2 linked regions of the Azospirillum sp. TSH100 genome follow. Each later gene encodes a partner of the first gene's protein in a complex. Links are inferred from orthologs where the notes say so. Each region holds a gene or a part of one and is shown on either strand. Other genes may lie near its edges.

What was found. Proteins that work in one complex are often made in the same cells at the same time.
Region 2: the proteins of mrdA (region 1) and rodA are in contact, whole or in part, in a crystal structure (PDB 6PL5), measured with the Thermus thermophilus proteins. The link is inferred for Azospirillum sp. TSH100 from one-to-one orthologs. Residues at the interface, in WP_223903432.1 of Thermus thermophilus: Arg4, Ile5, His6, Leu8, Ala9, Phe12, Ala15, Leu16, Leu19, Gly20, Arg22, Ala23, Trp24, Leu26, Gln27, Val28, Tyr31, Tyr34, Leu36, Leu43, Thr45, Asp47, Lys156, Gln157, Gly158, Ser160, Val184, Leu201, Glu202; in WP_223903423.1 of Thermus thermophilus: Phe161, Val165, Phe168, Val169, Leu172, Pro198, Tyr199, Glu202, Tyr211, Arg212, Asp213, Gln220, Val221, Gln223, Ser224, Ile226, Ala227, Ile228, Gly229, Ser230, Gly266, Phe267, Val270, Leu274, Tyr277, Gly278, Leu281, Phe285, Leu289, Arg297.

What each region holds. Positions count from the first base shown.
Region 1 is NZ_CP039634.1:161,583-167,946, forward strand. Bases 583-3,495 are described here. They hold mrdA (penicillin-binding protein 2), read left to right. Parts: upstream 583-1,052; coding sequence 1,053-2,939; downstream 2,940-3,495. Other genes in these bases: mreD (rod shape-determining protein MreD), read left to right, coding at 583-1,034; E6C72_RS00810 (putative capsular polysaccharide synthesis family protein), read right to left, coding at 2,996-3,495. Outside these bases: rod shape-determining protein MreC, read left to right, coding at 1-467; more of mreD, read left to right, coding at 522-582; more of E6C72_RS00810, read right to left, coding at 3,496-5,203; E6C72_RS00815 (acetyltransferase), read right to left, coding at 5,274-6,038; ilvC (ketol-acid reductoisomerase), read right to left, coding at 6,207-6,364. UniProt on the Escherichia coli protein: Catalyzes cross-linking of the peptidoglycan cell wall. Responsible for the determination of the rod shape of the cell. Is probably required for lateral peptidoglycan synthesis and maintenance of the correct diameter during lateral and centripetal growth.
Region 2 is NZ_CP039635.1:1,099,287-1,106,012, reverse strand. Bases 1,287-4,094 are described here. They hold rodA (rod shape-determining protein RodA), read left to right. Parts: upstream 1,287-2,011; coding sequence 2,012-3,178; downstream 3,179-4,094. Other genes in these bases: E6C72_RS17565 (family 16 glycosylhydrolase), read left to right, coding at 3,433-4,094; E6C72_RS17575 (GGDEF domain-containing protein), read left to right, coding at 1,287-1,820. Also shown: E6C72_RS17580 (TetR/AcrR family transcriptional regulator), read left to right, coding at 1-443; more of E6C72_RS17575, read left to right, coding at 627-1,286; more of E6C72_RS17565, read left to right, coding at 4,095-4,131; E6C72_RS17560 (ABC transporter ATP-binding protein), read right to left, coding at 4,146-4,874; E6C72_RS17555 (branched-chain amino acid ABC transporter permease), read right to left, coding at 4,876-5,895; E6C72_RS17550 (branched-chain amino acid ABC transporter permease), read right to left, coding at 5,892-6,726. UniProt on the Escherichia coli protein: Peptidoglycan polymerase that is essential for cell wall elongation. Also required for the maintenance of the rod cell shape. Functions probably in conjunction with the penicillin-binding protein 2 (mrdA).

The DNA of each region.
Region 1 (6,364 bases):
TCGCGACACCAGGCAGCTCCTTCGTCCGCACCCTGGTGGTTACCGCCGGCAAGCGCGACGGGGTGCGCAAGGGCCAGGCCGCACTCGCCGGGGCCGGTCTGGTCGGCCGGGTGATCGAGGTCGGCGAATGGTCGTCCCGCGTCCTGCTGCTGACCGACATCAACGCCCGCATCCCGGTGATCCTGTCCAACACGCGGCAGCGCTCGATCCTGGCCGGTGACAACTCCGATCAGGCCAAGCTCCTGTATCTGCCACCCGACTCACCGATCCAGGTGGGCGAGCGGGTGGTGACCTCGGGTGATGGCGGACTGTTCCCGCCCGGTCTTCCGGTGGGTGTGGTGACCGCCGTGAGCGAGCGCGGCGTCCGCGTGCTGCCCAGCGCCGACCTGTCGCGCGTGGAGCATCTGCGGCTGGTCGATTTCGGCCTGCCGAGCACCGATCTGGACCCGTCACCAGAGTGGAAATGAGCCGGTTGTGGAAGTGATCCGGGCGGAGGATCCGCCGGCCGGGGACTCGCCGACATGACGGCGACCTTTTGGCAGAAGGTGGACAAGACCGGGCGCAATCTGGCGCCCTTCGCCGTCACGGTGATGATGGTGCTGGTCGGCATGATTCCGGTACCGGCCCCAGGCTATGCCCCGGTTGCGCCGAACCTGACGCTGGTCTCCGTCTATTACTGGACGATCCACAGGCCTGACCTGATGCGTCCGGGGGTGGCCTTTCTGATCGGACTGCTTCAGGATTTCCTGATCGGCGGACCGCTGGGCGTCAATGCCCTCCTGCTGGTTGTCGCCCAATGGGCGGTTCTGAACCAGCGCCGGGTGTTTCTGGCCAGCACCTTCGCCCTGCTGTGGGTCGGCTTCACGATGGTGATGGCGGGTGCTGTGCTGCTGCAATGGCTGGCCTTCTCCGTGCTCGACGCCGCCACGCTGTCAATTCTGCCGGCCTTGTTCCAGGGCCTGCTGACGGTGGCGGTGTTTCCAGCGGTGGGCTGGCTGCTGATCCGCGTCCACCGCGCGTTCCTGAATGGGTAAAGGGTCCCGACGGGTCTCATGAGTTCGATTGATCGCGACACCGACCGTTCCCGCCTTCTGGCGCGCCGCGCCCTGGTACTTGGCGGAATCAAGCTGGCCGGCCTGTCCGCGCTGGTCGGTCGCCTCTATTACCTGCAGGTCGTCGAGTCGGCGCGCTACACCATGCTGGCGGAGGAGAACCGCATCAGCCTGCGGCTGATCGCCCCGTCGCGCGGCAACATCGTCGACCGCTTCGGTGTGCCGCTGGCGGTCAACCAGCAGAATTACCGCGTCGTCGTCGTGTCGGAGCGCACCCACAACATCCAGGAGACGCTCGACAAGATCTCCCGCATCGTGCCGCTGACCGACGGCGACCGCCGCCGCGTGCTGCGCGAACTGCACCGAAAGCGCCGCTTCGTGCCGGTAACCGTTCGCGAGAACCTGAGCTGGGAACAGGTGGCGACGCTGGAGACCAACACCCCCGACCTGCCCGGCGTGGCGATCGAGGTGGGTGAACTGCGCTATTACCCGCAGGCGGATGCGACCGCCCATATCCTGGGCTATGTCGGCGCAGTGTCGGAGTCGGAACTGAGCGGCAACAGCGATCCCGTGCTGTCCCTGCCCGGCTTCCGCATCGGCAAGGCCGGCATCGAGAAGTTCCATGAGAAGGTGCTGCGCGGCACCGCCGGCACCAGCCAGTTGGAGGTCAATGCGGTCGGCCGCGTCATCCGTGAACTGTCGCGCGACGAGGGGCAGTCCGGACGCGAGGTGCAGCTGACCATCGACATGGCGTTGCAACGCTTCGTGCAGGAACGGCTGTCCCAGGAGGTCAGCGCCTCGGCCGTGGTGATGGACGTCCACACCGGCGGCATCTATGCCCTGTGCTCGCACCCCAGCTACGATCCCAACCAGTTCACCATGGGAATCAGCGCCGAGCTGTGGGAGGAGCTGCTGTCCAATCAGGCGACGCCGCTGAACAACAAGGCGGTGGTCGGGCAATATCCGCCAGGCTCCACCTTCAAGATGATGGCGGCGCTGGCGGCACTCGAATCGGGAGTGGTCAGCAACCGGCACACCGTGTTCTGCCCCGGCCATCTGGAGCTGGGCGACCACCGCTTCCACTGCTGGAAGCGGGGCGGGCACGGTACCGTCGACTTCGTCGGCGCGCTGCGCCATTCCTGCGACGTCTTCTTCTATGATGTGTCCCGCCGCATCGGCATCGACCGCATCGCCGAGATGTCCAACCGATTCGGGCTGGGCAATCGCACCGGCATCGACCTGCCGCACGAACGGGCGGGCCTGATTCCCTCCATCGCCTGGAAGAAGGCGACGCTGGGCAAGAACTGGGACATGGGCGAGACGCTGGTCGCCTCCATTGGCCAGGGCTATGTGCTGGCGACGCCGTTGCAGCTGGCGGTGATGACCTGCCGGCTGGCCAACGGCGGCTATGCGGTGAAGCCGCACCTGACCAAACAGATCAAGACGGTCAGCGGCGAACAGACCGCCTGGCCCAGCATCGGCGTGAAGAAGGAGAACCTCGACATCGTGCTGCGCGGCATGACCGAGGTGACCAACGCCCCCAACGGAACCGCCTTCAAGTCGCGAATCACCGAGGTCGGCTATGAGATGGCCGGCAAGACCGGTTCGGCCCAGGTCCGCCGCATCACCATGGCCGAGCGCAACAACGGCGTGAAGAAGAACGAGGACCTGCCCTGGCGCGAGCGCGACCATGCACTGTTCGTCGCCTTCGCGCCGATCCAGGCGCCGCGCTATGCCTGCGCGGTCTTTGTCGAGCATGGCGGCGGTGGTTCCACCGCGGCAGCCCCCATCGCCCGCGACATCCTGCTGGAAACCCAGAAGCGCGACCCCGGCCGCGCCGCCGTTGCCGAAACCCCGCCGAACGGCATGCCGGAACCGCGGGGCTGAGTTTTCCTGATCGGAGCGACGCTTCCAGGGAGAGCCCGCGCCGGCGTCCTGTTCCCTCAGGCCACTTGCAGCCCGAACACTGCGGCGCCGAGAAGACGGGCATCGCTGTTGCGAGGATCGATCGTCACAGGGCGGACGGCATCGGGCGCGTCGATCCAGAGGGTCAGAAGACCGTCTTGCCTGTCCTCGCGCCGGGGGATCGGTAGGGCCACCGATACGGTTTGACCGAAAGCCAGCTTGACCTCGACCGGCGCGGCAAAGTTCAGGGACAGAAAGACCGACTGCCGCCCGTAATAGGGAAGACCTGCCAGCGTGACAAGCAGCGACTGGCAGGCGGTCTCCGGAACGCGCAGGACGACGACCGCCTGCCTGCTGGTCCAGATCCAATGTTCTTCATGGCAATGGAAGCCGCTCCAACCGGACAGAATGGAGCCGAGACCAAGCGCCACCGGATATTCCCGTCCACGCAGCAGTGTGGCGATCGGCGGGATTGCCGGAATGTGGCGCCGACTCGCATCATTCACGCCCGCCTCCCGAGGAGCCGAAGCGGCATGCGTTCCGGTAAGGCGGTTGCGGGATCGCATCCAATGGTCGGTTTGTGCCAGGAAATCAGCGTTCCAGCGCGCCTCGGTCGCGGCCGCCAGCACCGGATCGAGCATTCCCTGGGCACGCAGCCAGACGAGATCGCGCAGGCGCTGCGCACAGACCATGAGCTTCAAGGCAGCGGAGTGTTCCTGGCAGGCGAGATCGGACCCCTGCCACCCGCTGACCCGGTGGCTGTTGCCGGCATGTTGCCGCCAGCCGACCAAAGGACGCGACCGGTAATGATGGCTTCCCAGCAGCGTTGCCCGGAAACCGGTAAGAAGATCGAGGCCATAGGGGCAGAGTTCGGGGTCGAGCGGCGGAAATGCCTCGATCACCGAACGATGATAAGCCGACGACGCGCCAAGCCAGCAGGGTTCCATCTGCCGGTCAACCAAGGTGACGGGGTCGTCGAAGACGGTGTCCGGCATTTCCGCGCCGCTGAGCGAGATCGGGATGCCATTCTCGCTCAGCAGGACCGCATTGGACGTGAACAGCCGGCAACCGGGATGGGCGGCGAAATGACCGATGATCGTGTCAAGCCGGCCCGGGAGGGTGATGTCGTCGCTGTCCGCCTGGATGAGCAACGGCGCCCGCGAGAAGGCGACGAGACTGGGCAGCATGCCATGACCGATCGCCTCGCCATTCCGCATCACCGTCGCGGCCACGTCCGGCCGGCCGGCCAATCGTTCCAAGGCCACGGAAAGACTGCCGTCATCGGACCCGTCATCGATCAGAACGAGTTCGATGTCCGACCGCCACTGCGAAAACAGGCTGTCCAGTTGCTGGCCGATCCAGACCGCATGGTTGCGCAATGGAATGAAGACCGTCGCCGCAAAGCTCTGATGCGGAGCGGCCGGCGGTTGGACGGGGGTATCCCCGGCCCAGCGCTCGATGGCGCCGGCGATCTCGTCCGCACCATAATAGCTGCTGACGTCCGGATGGGCATAGATCGCCTCCAACGCTGGACGGGGCAGGCGAAACCGTCTTTTCAGAGCGCGATAGATCTCGCTCGTCGGTTTGGTCGTGCCGTCGTTGGAATGCGGCAGGTGGAACTCCATCCCCGGGAAGAGTTCGGCCAGTCCGTTCTGGATCGCCGTCGGTGCGCTCTCGTGGCGGAACAGCAGAAGGCGCACATTCCCCTTGGTCAGGATCGAGTAGCCGCGCTCCCGATCGAACGCATGCGCCCGCAGATCGAAACCGAAGGGCTTCTCGATCTCTTCCCGGAACCAGATCAGGGGAGCACGGATCATCCGCTCCAGATAAAGGCGATTGGGATCGCCGTCAGGCGTGTCGCGGAGCCACAGATCACCGATGCGCGCAGCGAGAGCCTCCGCCGTCGCCTCCGCCGTGGCGCCAAGGCAGTCCGCGAAGTCGGCTTCGAGGTTCTGCATAGCGACCGAAATCGAGCGGGCGATGGGGTCGCGGACACCGCTGACGATGGTCACGGTCTCGTCGGCGGCCATGGCCTCGGCCAAGCGACGGGCGATCCCGGGCGCCTCCGTGTGGAATAGCGGCATGTCCTGCTGCGCCGTCGCCCGCAAGGCGAGAGCATCCGCCAGAGGCTCGTGCAGCCAGGATTCGAGCCCGTGACTGTTGAAGACCTCACCCGGAAAGCGCGCGGCCAGCAACTCGGTTATGGAGGTTGTGCAGACCTTGGCATAGGTAAGGACAAGGATCATGGTCTGGCTCATGTGACGGCGGCAGGCAGGGTAATTGGATGGCCGCCTGGCTGGGGCATTTCCCTATGGATCACTCGCCTTTGCGTGCAGTTCTCGCAAAGGTAAGACGGTTTCGGATGGATGTCGGACGATTGCAGATGGCGATCGACCCGTCGGGCATGTCATTTCGGATGACGGCATTGACGCCGATCCGGCAATCGTCGCCGATGCTGACTCCGGCATGGATGCGTGCGCCCATTCCGATCATGCAGCGCTTGCCGATCCGCACATCGCTCGCCACCGTCGCATGGGGCAGGACGACGCTGAAATCGCCAACCGCGACCCGCGCGCCCAGGACATTGTGCGCGAAGAGATGAACATGCCTGCCGAGATCGACATCGGTGACAAGTGCGAAGGGGCCGATATAGCACCCCTCACCCATCTGAGCGTGGGAAGAAACCACCGAGGACGGATGGATGATTCGCGGCCAACGGCAGCCACGCAGGGCCGGACGCTCGCGTATGGATTGAGCATGATCGGGATCGGCAACGGTCAGGAGTGCATCGACCGTCGCACCGTCCACATCATCGATGAAACCAACCTCATGCCCGAGAACCGATCCGGCAGGCCGGTCATCCACAACCCCACCGACGGTAATTCCGGCCGTTTCCAGAATACAAATAAGATTGCGGGCATTTCGCCCCCCGCCAACCAGCAGCAAGCCTTCAGCTACAGGAGAAACGGAAGCACTGATTCCCATTTCAATTCTTATCTTTCGCGTGCGTTCTTTATTATCCAACTCCACTCTACCAGTTCGCATTCCTGCGGACAACATGTTGAAGCCGAACCGGTACACAGCCCCTATTTCCAATGCAGGGCTCTTGATTCCATTGGGTAAATCGCGCCCTCGCGCTCTGGTTGGGCTAGAGCGAAAAGACGACGGCGCCAAAGGCATATCGCCAAAAGGAAAAGCGCGCCCCCGAAGGGGCGCGCCTTCCATCAAAACCGACAGGCTTGCGCCGGATCAGTTCTTCGACTTGTCAACCAGACGGCGCTCGGCGATCCACGGCATCATGGCGCGCAGCTTCTCGCCGACCTTCTCGATCTCGTGCTCGGCGTTGCGGCGGCGGATCGCCTTGAAGGACGGCTGGCCGGCCTTGCATTCCAGCATCCAGTCGCGGA
Region 2 (6,726 bases), on another replicon or contig:
CAATGGTCGCCTGCGAATGCGCGAACTCCGTCATGGCCGGCATTTGGGACGAGGCGATGAGCCTTCCGGCGGCGGACGGGCTGCGTCTGATCGGCCGGACCTTCGTCCATTTCATCGCCTCGGCAAAGGCGCTTGGCCTCTACCGCATGGTGCTGGGCGAAGTGCTGCGTCAGCCCCAGCTCGCCCAGGCCTTCTATGAGAGCGGACCGGCCGAAACCTTCCAGCGTGCCTACCAGTTCATGTCCCATATGACGGAAAGGGGCGAACTGGCGATCACCGATTGCGATCTCGCCACCCACCAGTTCTTCGGTCTGCTGAAGGCCAACATGCACATGAAGCTGCTGCTGTGCCTGAGCGAGCGGCCGAGCGACGCGGATCTGGAGCGGTTCGTCGACGCCGCCGTCGACCTGTTCGTCAAAGGCTATGCGCCCGAAAAGCGCTGAGCGGCGACTGTCTCAAAGTCGCTGAGCGAAAGGTCGGCAATCTGAAATTGGCACCAGGGGCAATCGAGATCCAATAGTCAGGGTTCCTGACGCAAACGTCGCCCCCTCTGACTTGTCACCGGCTAAGGCTTCGTATAGCGTGCCGGGGACATACCGGCGTAACGGTGCGTGGCGGGTTTGCGGATGGATTTCGAGACGACCTTCATCGCGCAGGTCATCACCGTGATCGGCTTTGCCGTCGGTCTGTCCATCGTCGTGGCCTCTGGCCGCTATCCGCGCCATATCCGCAACTCCCTGCGTGCCTATGCCTATGGGAAATTCCTGCTGGGGTTCGGCTTCCTGATAGCGGGCCTGCGCGGCAGTGCGGCTCCCGACCTGCTGGTGCCGCTGGCCAACGGGCTGGGAATCACCGGCCTCGCGATGAACTACACCAGCGTCCGCCATCTCCAGAGCAGGCCGGTCTCGCCCCTCGCACCCGCCGCCGTCGGGCTGGCGGTGGCCGTCGCGTGCCTGCTGTTGCTGTTTGTCGACGCCGGCATCGCCTCGGTCCGCACCCTGGTCAGCTTCACGACGGCGGCGGTGCTGCTGGGCATCGCCTTCGAGGTGCTTGTGCGCTACGAGGGACGCGGCATTCCCCACTATGTCACCGGAGTGCTCTGCGCCACACTGGCCATGGTCTATCTGGTCCGGATGGGTGCCGGCCTGACGCAGGAGGAGACGCCCACCGCTTACATGCTGGACGACCGGGTGGAGCGGACCACCTTCCTTCTGACGCTTCTCGGCACCGTGACCGGAGCGATCAACTACGTCCTGATGGCCAGCGACGAGTTCAACCGCGAACTCGCGAAGCTTGCCCACACCGACGGGCTGACCGGCAGCCTGAACCGGCGACGCCTGTTCGAGATGGGGGAGATCGAATTCCGCCGCGCCCGCCGCCATGGCCGCGACCTGACCGTGCTGGTGCTTGACATCGACCGCTTCAAATCGATCAACGACCGCGCCGGCCATCCGTTCGGCGACCGGGTGATCCAGGCGGTGGCCGACTGCTGCGCCGGTCAGATCCGGCGCGAGGACGCAATGGGCAGGATCGGCGGGGAGGAGTTCGCCATCCTGCTGCCGGAAACCGGCCTGGAGGCCGGCCGGCTGCTGGCCGAGCGGCTGCGCAGCGCCATCGAACGGCAACTGGCCCAGCTTGGTGCCGAAGGCGGCGTGACGGTGACCTGCAGCATCGGCGGCGTCAGCCTGACCCGGGAGCACAGCGAGTTTTCCGACCTGATGGCCCAGTCGGACAGCGCGCTTTACGACGCCAAGCATGCCGGACGCAATCAGGTGCGATTCTTCCCCACAGTGTCGCTGACTCCTGCGCTGCACGCCTGACCGGCGAAAGGTCGACGGGCAGAACCGGTTAGAAAAAGTGGCGCCACGGAGAATGGCGCACGGCCGCCTTTACCAGCGGGGCCGCTTGCAGCATTATCCGCACCGGTCCCCGCCGGCCGGCTTAACCCGGCCGTTCGTCCGGGGCCGGTCCGATCCGGCTCCGTCCCTTCCGGCAACATCGGCATAAGGTCGTGGTTCTTTCCCATCTCGGCTCCGGCGGCCTCGAGCCGCAGCGGTCGCAGCTGACGCTCGGCACGAAATTCAGGCTCATCAACTGGGGGCTGGTCCTGCTGATCTGCACGATCACAGGGGTCGGCGTCGGGCTGCTCTATTCCGCCGCCGGCGGCCATTGGAAGCCGTGGGCGCAGCCCCAGCTGGTCCGCGCCATCCCCGGCCTCGTACTCATGCTGGGCATCGCGCTGGTCGACATCCGTCACCTGATGAAGTCGGCTTACGTCATCTTCTTCATGGTGCTCTGCCTGTTGATCGCGGTGGAGCTGATGGGCCGCATCGGCATGGGCGCCCAGCGCTGGATCGACCTCGGCTTCTTCCAGCTTCAGCCGTCGGAACTGATGAAGCCGGCGTTGACGCTGGCGCTCGCCCGCTATTTCCACGGGGTGACGCTGGACCAGATCGGCCGGCCGCTTCTGCTGATACCGCCGCTTCTGCTGGTCTTCACCCCGGTGGCCTTCGTGCTGCTCCAGCCCAATCTCGGCACCTCGCTGCTGCTGATCATGGGCAGCGGCGCCATCTTCTTCGCCGCCGGCGTCCGGGTGTGGAAGTTTCTCCTGGTGATCGGCGGCGGCCTGAGCGCCATCCCCATCGCCTGGGAGTTCCTGCACGACTACCAGAAACAGCGTGTCTACACCTTCCTCGAACCGGAAACCGACCCGCTCGGCGCCGGCTACAACATCCTTCAGTCGAAGATCGCGCTGGGGTCCGGCGGGCTGTTCGGCAAGGGCTTCATGTCCGGCTCGCAGAGCCAGCTGATGTTCCTGCCGGAAAAGCACACCGACTTCATCTTCGTCGTCCTGGCGGAGGAGTTCGGCATGGTCGGCGCCGCCACGCTGCTGGCGCTCTACGTCCTGCTGTTCATCTATGGCTGGGTGATCGCGCTGAACAGCCGCAGCCAGTTCGGCCGGCTGGTCGCGGTCGGCATGACCGCACAGTTCTTCCTCTACGTCTTCGTCAATGTGGCGATGGTGATGGGTCTGATCCCCGTCGTCGGCATTCCGCTGCCCCTGGTGTCCTATGGCGGATCGGCGATGATGACGCTGATGATCGGCGTCGGCCTGCTGCTGAGCATGTCGGTCCACCGCGACGTGCGCATCCCCAAAAGCGGCGTTACCGACGTCTGACCTGCCCTCTTTCGTTTCGGTCATTCGGCCGGGGTACGCCGGGCAGGCCCCGTCGCACCCCGGCCGCGCCGTTGCCACCCTGCCCCGCTCTCGCGATATCGGGGTGGAGACCGACCCATCTTGCGGGTAGGTCCGCTGCAGCGGGAGGAACAGCCATGCGGAGAGACGCCCGGCGTGTGCGGACGCGTATTCTGATCGGTGCGGGAGTTGCGGCCCTGTTTGCCGGTCCCCTTTTCTTCGGCAGCGCGCCGGTAATGGCAGAGTCGCTGTTCAGCCATATCGGCGGCAGCTTCAGCGAGACTGGCGGGTCTTTCGAGACTTCGCGCTGGCAACGGTCGGACGGCTGGAAATCCGGCGGGCACATGAGCTGCACCTGGAGCCGCGCCAACGTCACCGCCGAGAAGGGCCACCTCGCCCTGTCGGTCAGCGACCGCATCTCCGGCGGCGACCGCTATTCCTGCGGTGAATATTCGACCCACCGCTTCTACGGCTACGGCGCCTACACGGTGTCGCTGAAGGCGGTGAAGGCCGATGGGGTGATGACCTCTGTCTCCCACTATACCGGCCCGCCCTTCGGCGATCCGTGGGACGAGATCACCATGGGCATCGCCGGTAAGGACACCACCAAGCTGGAAATCAGCTACGTCGCCAACGGCACCGGGCACCGCAACACCGTGGTCGATCTGGGCTTCGACGCTGCCAAGGGCTTCCACAGCTACGGCTTCGACTGGAAGCCCAATGGCATCGTCTGGACCGTCGACGGCAAGCCGGTCCATCAGGTGTCCGGCAAGCTGGGTGAGTTGCCCCGCATGCCCGGCCGTCTGATGCTGCGCTTCTGGAGCGCGTCAGGCGACACCGAATGGCTGCGCCGCTTCAGCTATCCCGGCCATCCCCTGGCCGCCGAGGTCGCCTCCGTCACCTACCGCGAGGACCCGGCCAACCTCAGCAACTAAAGGGGGGGAGCCGCTCAGTCGAGAGCTTCGGCGCCCAGGTAGGATTCGACGACGCGGGGGTCGGCGACGACCTCAGCCGGGGCGCCGTCGGCGATCTTCTCGCCATGGTCCAGCACCACGACGCGGTCGGACAGCGCCATAACCGCCCGCATGACATGCTCGATCATCAGGATCGTCAGCCCTTCGCGCCTGTTCAGGTCGCGCAGGACCTCGACCATGCGGTCGACCTCGGTCGGGCGGAGCCCGGCCAGCACCTCGTCCAGCAGCAGCAGGGTCGGACGGGTCGCCAGCGCGCGGGCGACCTCCAGCCGCTTGCGGTCGGGCAGGGTCAGGCTGCGGGCCGGCCGATTGGCCTGATCGGCAAGTTCCAGCCGCTCCAGCACGGCGCGGGCCTGCACCCGTGCCGCCTCCACCGACCGCTCGCGGGCCAGCGCGCCGACCACGACATTATCCTCCACCGTCAGCTGGCCGAAGGGCTTGACGATCTGGAAGGTGCGGCCGATCCCGGCGGCGCAGACCCGGTCGGGCTTCAGCCCGGTCAAGTTGCGGCCCTTCAGCGTCACCCGCCCCTCGTCGGGAGGGAAGACGCCAGCGATCAGGTTGAAGGTGGTGGTCTTGCCGGCCCCGTTCGGGCCGATCAGCGCCAGGATGCGCCCCTCCGGCACGGTGAAGCTGACCTCGGACACCGCCTTCAGCCCGCGGAACCGCTTGGACAGACGCTCGACCTCAAGCAAGGCGGTCATCTCAGGCGCCCTCCCCCGGCTGGCGGACCAGACGCAGGCGGCGGGCCAGCCAGGGCCACACGCCCTCCGGCCGGAACACCACGATCACCACCAGCGCCGCACCATAGAACAGTTGCTTCAGACCGGGCAGGTCCAGCCCGCCGGCCTCGATCAGGAAGGTGAGCGCCTCGCCCAGCGGGGTCAGGATGAAGGCGCCCAGGATCGGGCCCACCAGCGTACCGATGCCGCCGACGATGGCCGGCAGGATGATCTCGATGGAGCGGCCCATGGAGAAGACCTGTTCCGGGAACAGGTTGTTGAAATAGAAGGCCTGGAACACCCCGCCCAGCGCCGTCAGGGCGGACGACACCGCCACCGCCGTCATGCGGGCGCGGAACAGGTCGACGCCCGACGCCTCCGCCGCGTCCGGCTCCTCGCGCACCGCCAGCCACTGGTAGCCCAGGCGGCTGTGGAGCAGCGCGCGCGACATGAACAGTGCGCCGACGACCAGCGCCAGCGCCACGTAATAGAACAGCACCGGCGAGCCGCGCAGGTTCAGCGGGTCGCTCGCCCCGGCTTCCACCGGCAGGAAAAAGCCGCCGGAGCCGCCGACCCAGGTGATGTGGTCGAAGCCGATGCGCGCCACCTCGGCGAAGGCGATGGTCAGCAGGGCGAAATGCACGCCCTTCACCCCGAAGCGGAAACCGAGGAAACCGATGATGCAGCCAGCCACCACCGCGACCAGCATCGCCACGACCATGCCGGCCCAGGGGCCGATGCCGAAATGGACGAACAGCGCGGCGCTGACATAAGCGCCGAGCCCGACATACAGCGCATGGCCCAGCGACAGCAGGCCGGAAAAGCCCATCATCACGTTCCAGGCCTGCCCGACATAGGCGAACCACAGCACCGTGGTCAGCACCGACACCAGATAGCGGTCGGCGATGAAGGGCGCCACCGCCAGCCCGAGTGCCGACAGGACCAGCAGGATCATGCCGCGTCCAGTCACTCCCGAAGGCATCATTCCCGATGGCCCGCTCATGACCGTTTCCTCAACAGCCCTTGCGGGCGCAGCAGCAGAACCACGATCAGCACCCCGTAGCTGAACAGGGATTTCAGGGACGGCGTCAGCAGGAAGCCGGCCAGCGCCTCCGACATGCCGATCAGCACGCCGCCCAGCAGCGCGCCCGGCAGGCTGCCCAGCCCGCCAACGATGACGATGATGAAGCTGAGCAGCGTGTATTCGGGCGCCAGCTGCGGCCGGGCATCGACCAGCAGCGTCATCAGCGCGCCGGCCACCCCGACCACCGCGGCACCGATGCCGAAGGTCAGGGCATAGAGGCCGTCGATGTTCAGACCGACCACGCGGGCGCCCAGCGGATTGTCGGCGCAGGCGCGGATCGCCTTCCCGGTTCGGCTGAAGCGGAAGAAGGCGAACAGGACCGCCGCCACCACGATGGCCGCCGCCCCGGCGCGCAGCCGGACGGCGTCCAGCAGCATCGGCCCGATCTCCACCGTGTCGAAGCTGTAGGGCACCTGGACGTTGCGGGCATCCGGGCCGAACAGCATCAGCATGGCGTTGACCAGGATGGTGGCGATGCCCAGCAGAAGAATGAACTGCATGTGCTCCGGCCGCTCGACGAACTTGTTCACCAGGCCGCGCTGGAGCAGCCAACCGCAGGCGAACAGCAGCGCCGCCATGATCGGAGCCGACAGCAGAGGGTCGAGACCCAGCCAGCCGCCCAGCAGCACCGCGCCGTACATGCCCGCCACCATCATTTCGCCATGGGCGAAGTTGACGACGCGCACCACGCCGAAGATGACCGAAAGCCCCAGCGCCGCCAGCCCGTAGACCAGGCCGGTCAGCAGGCCG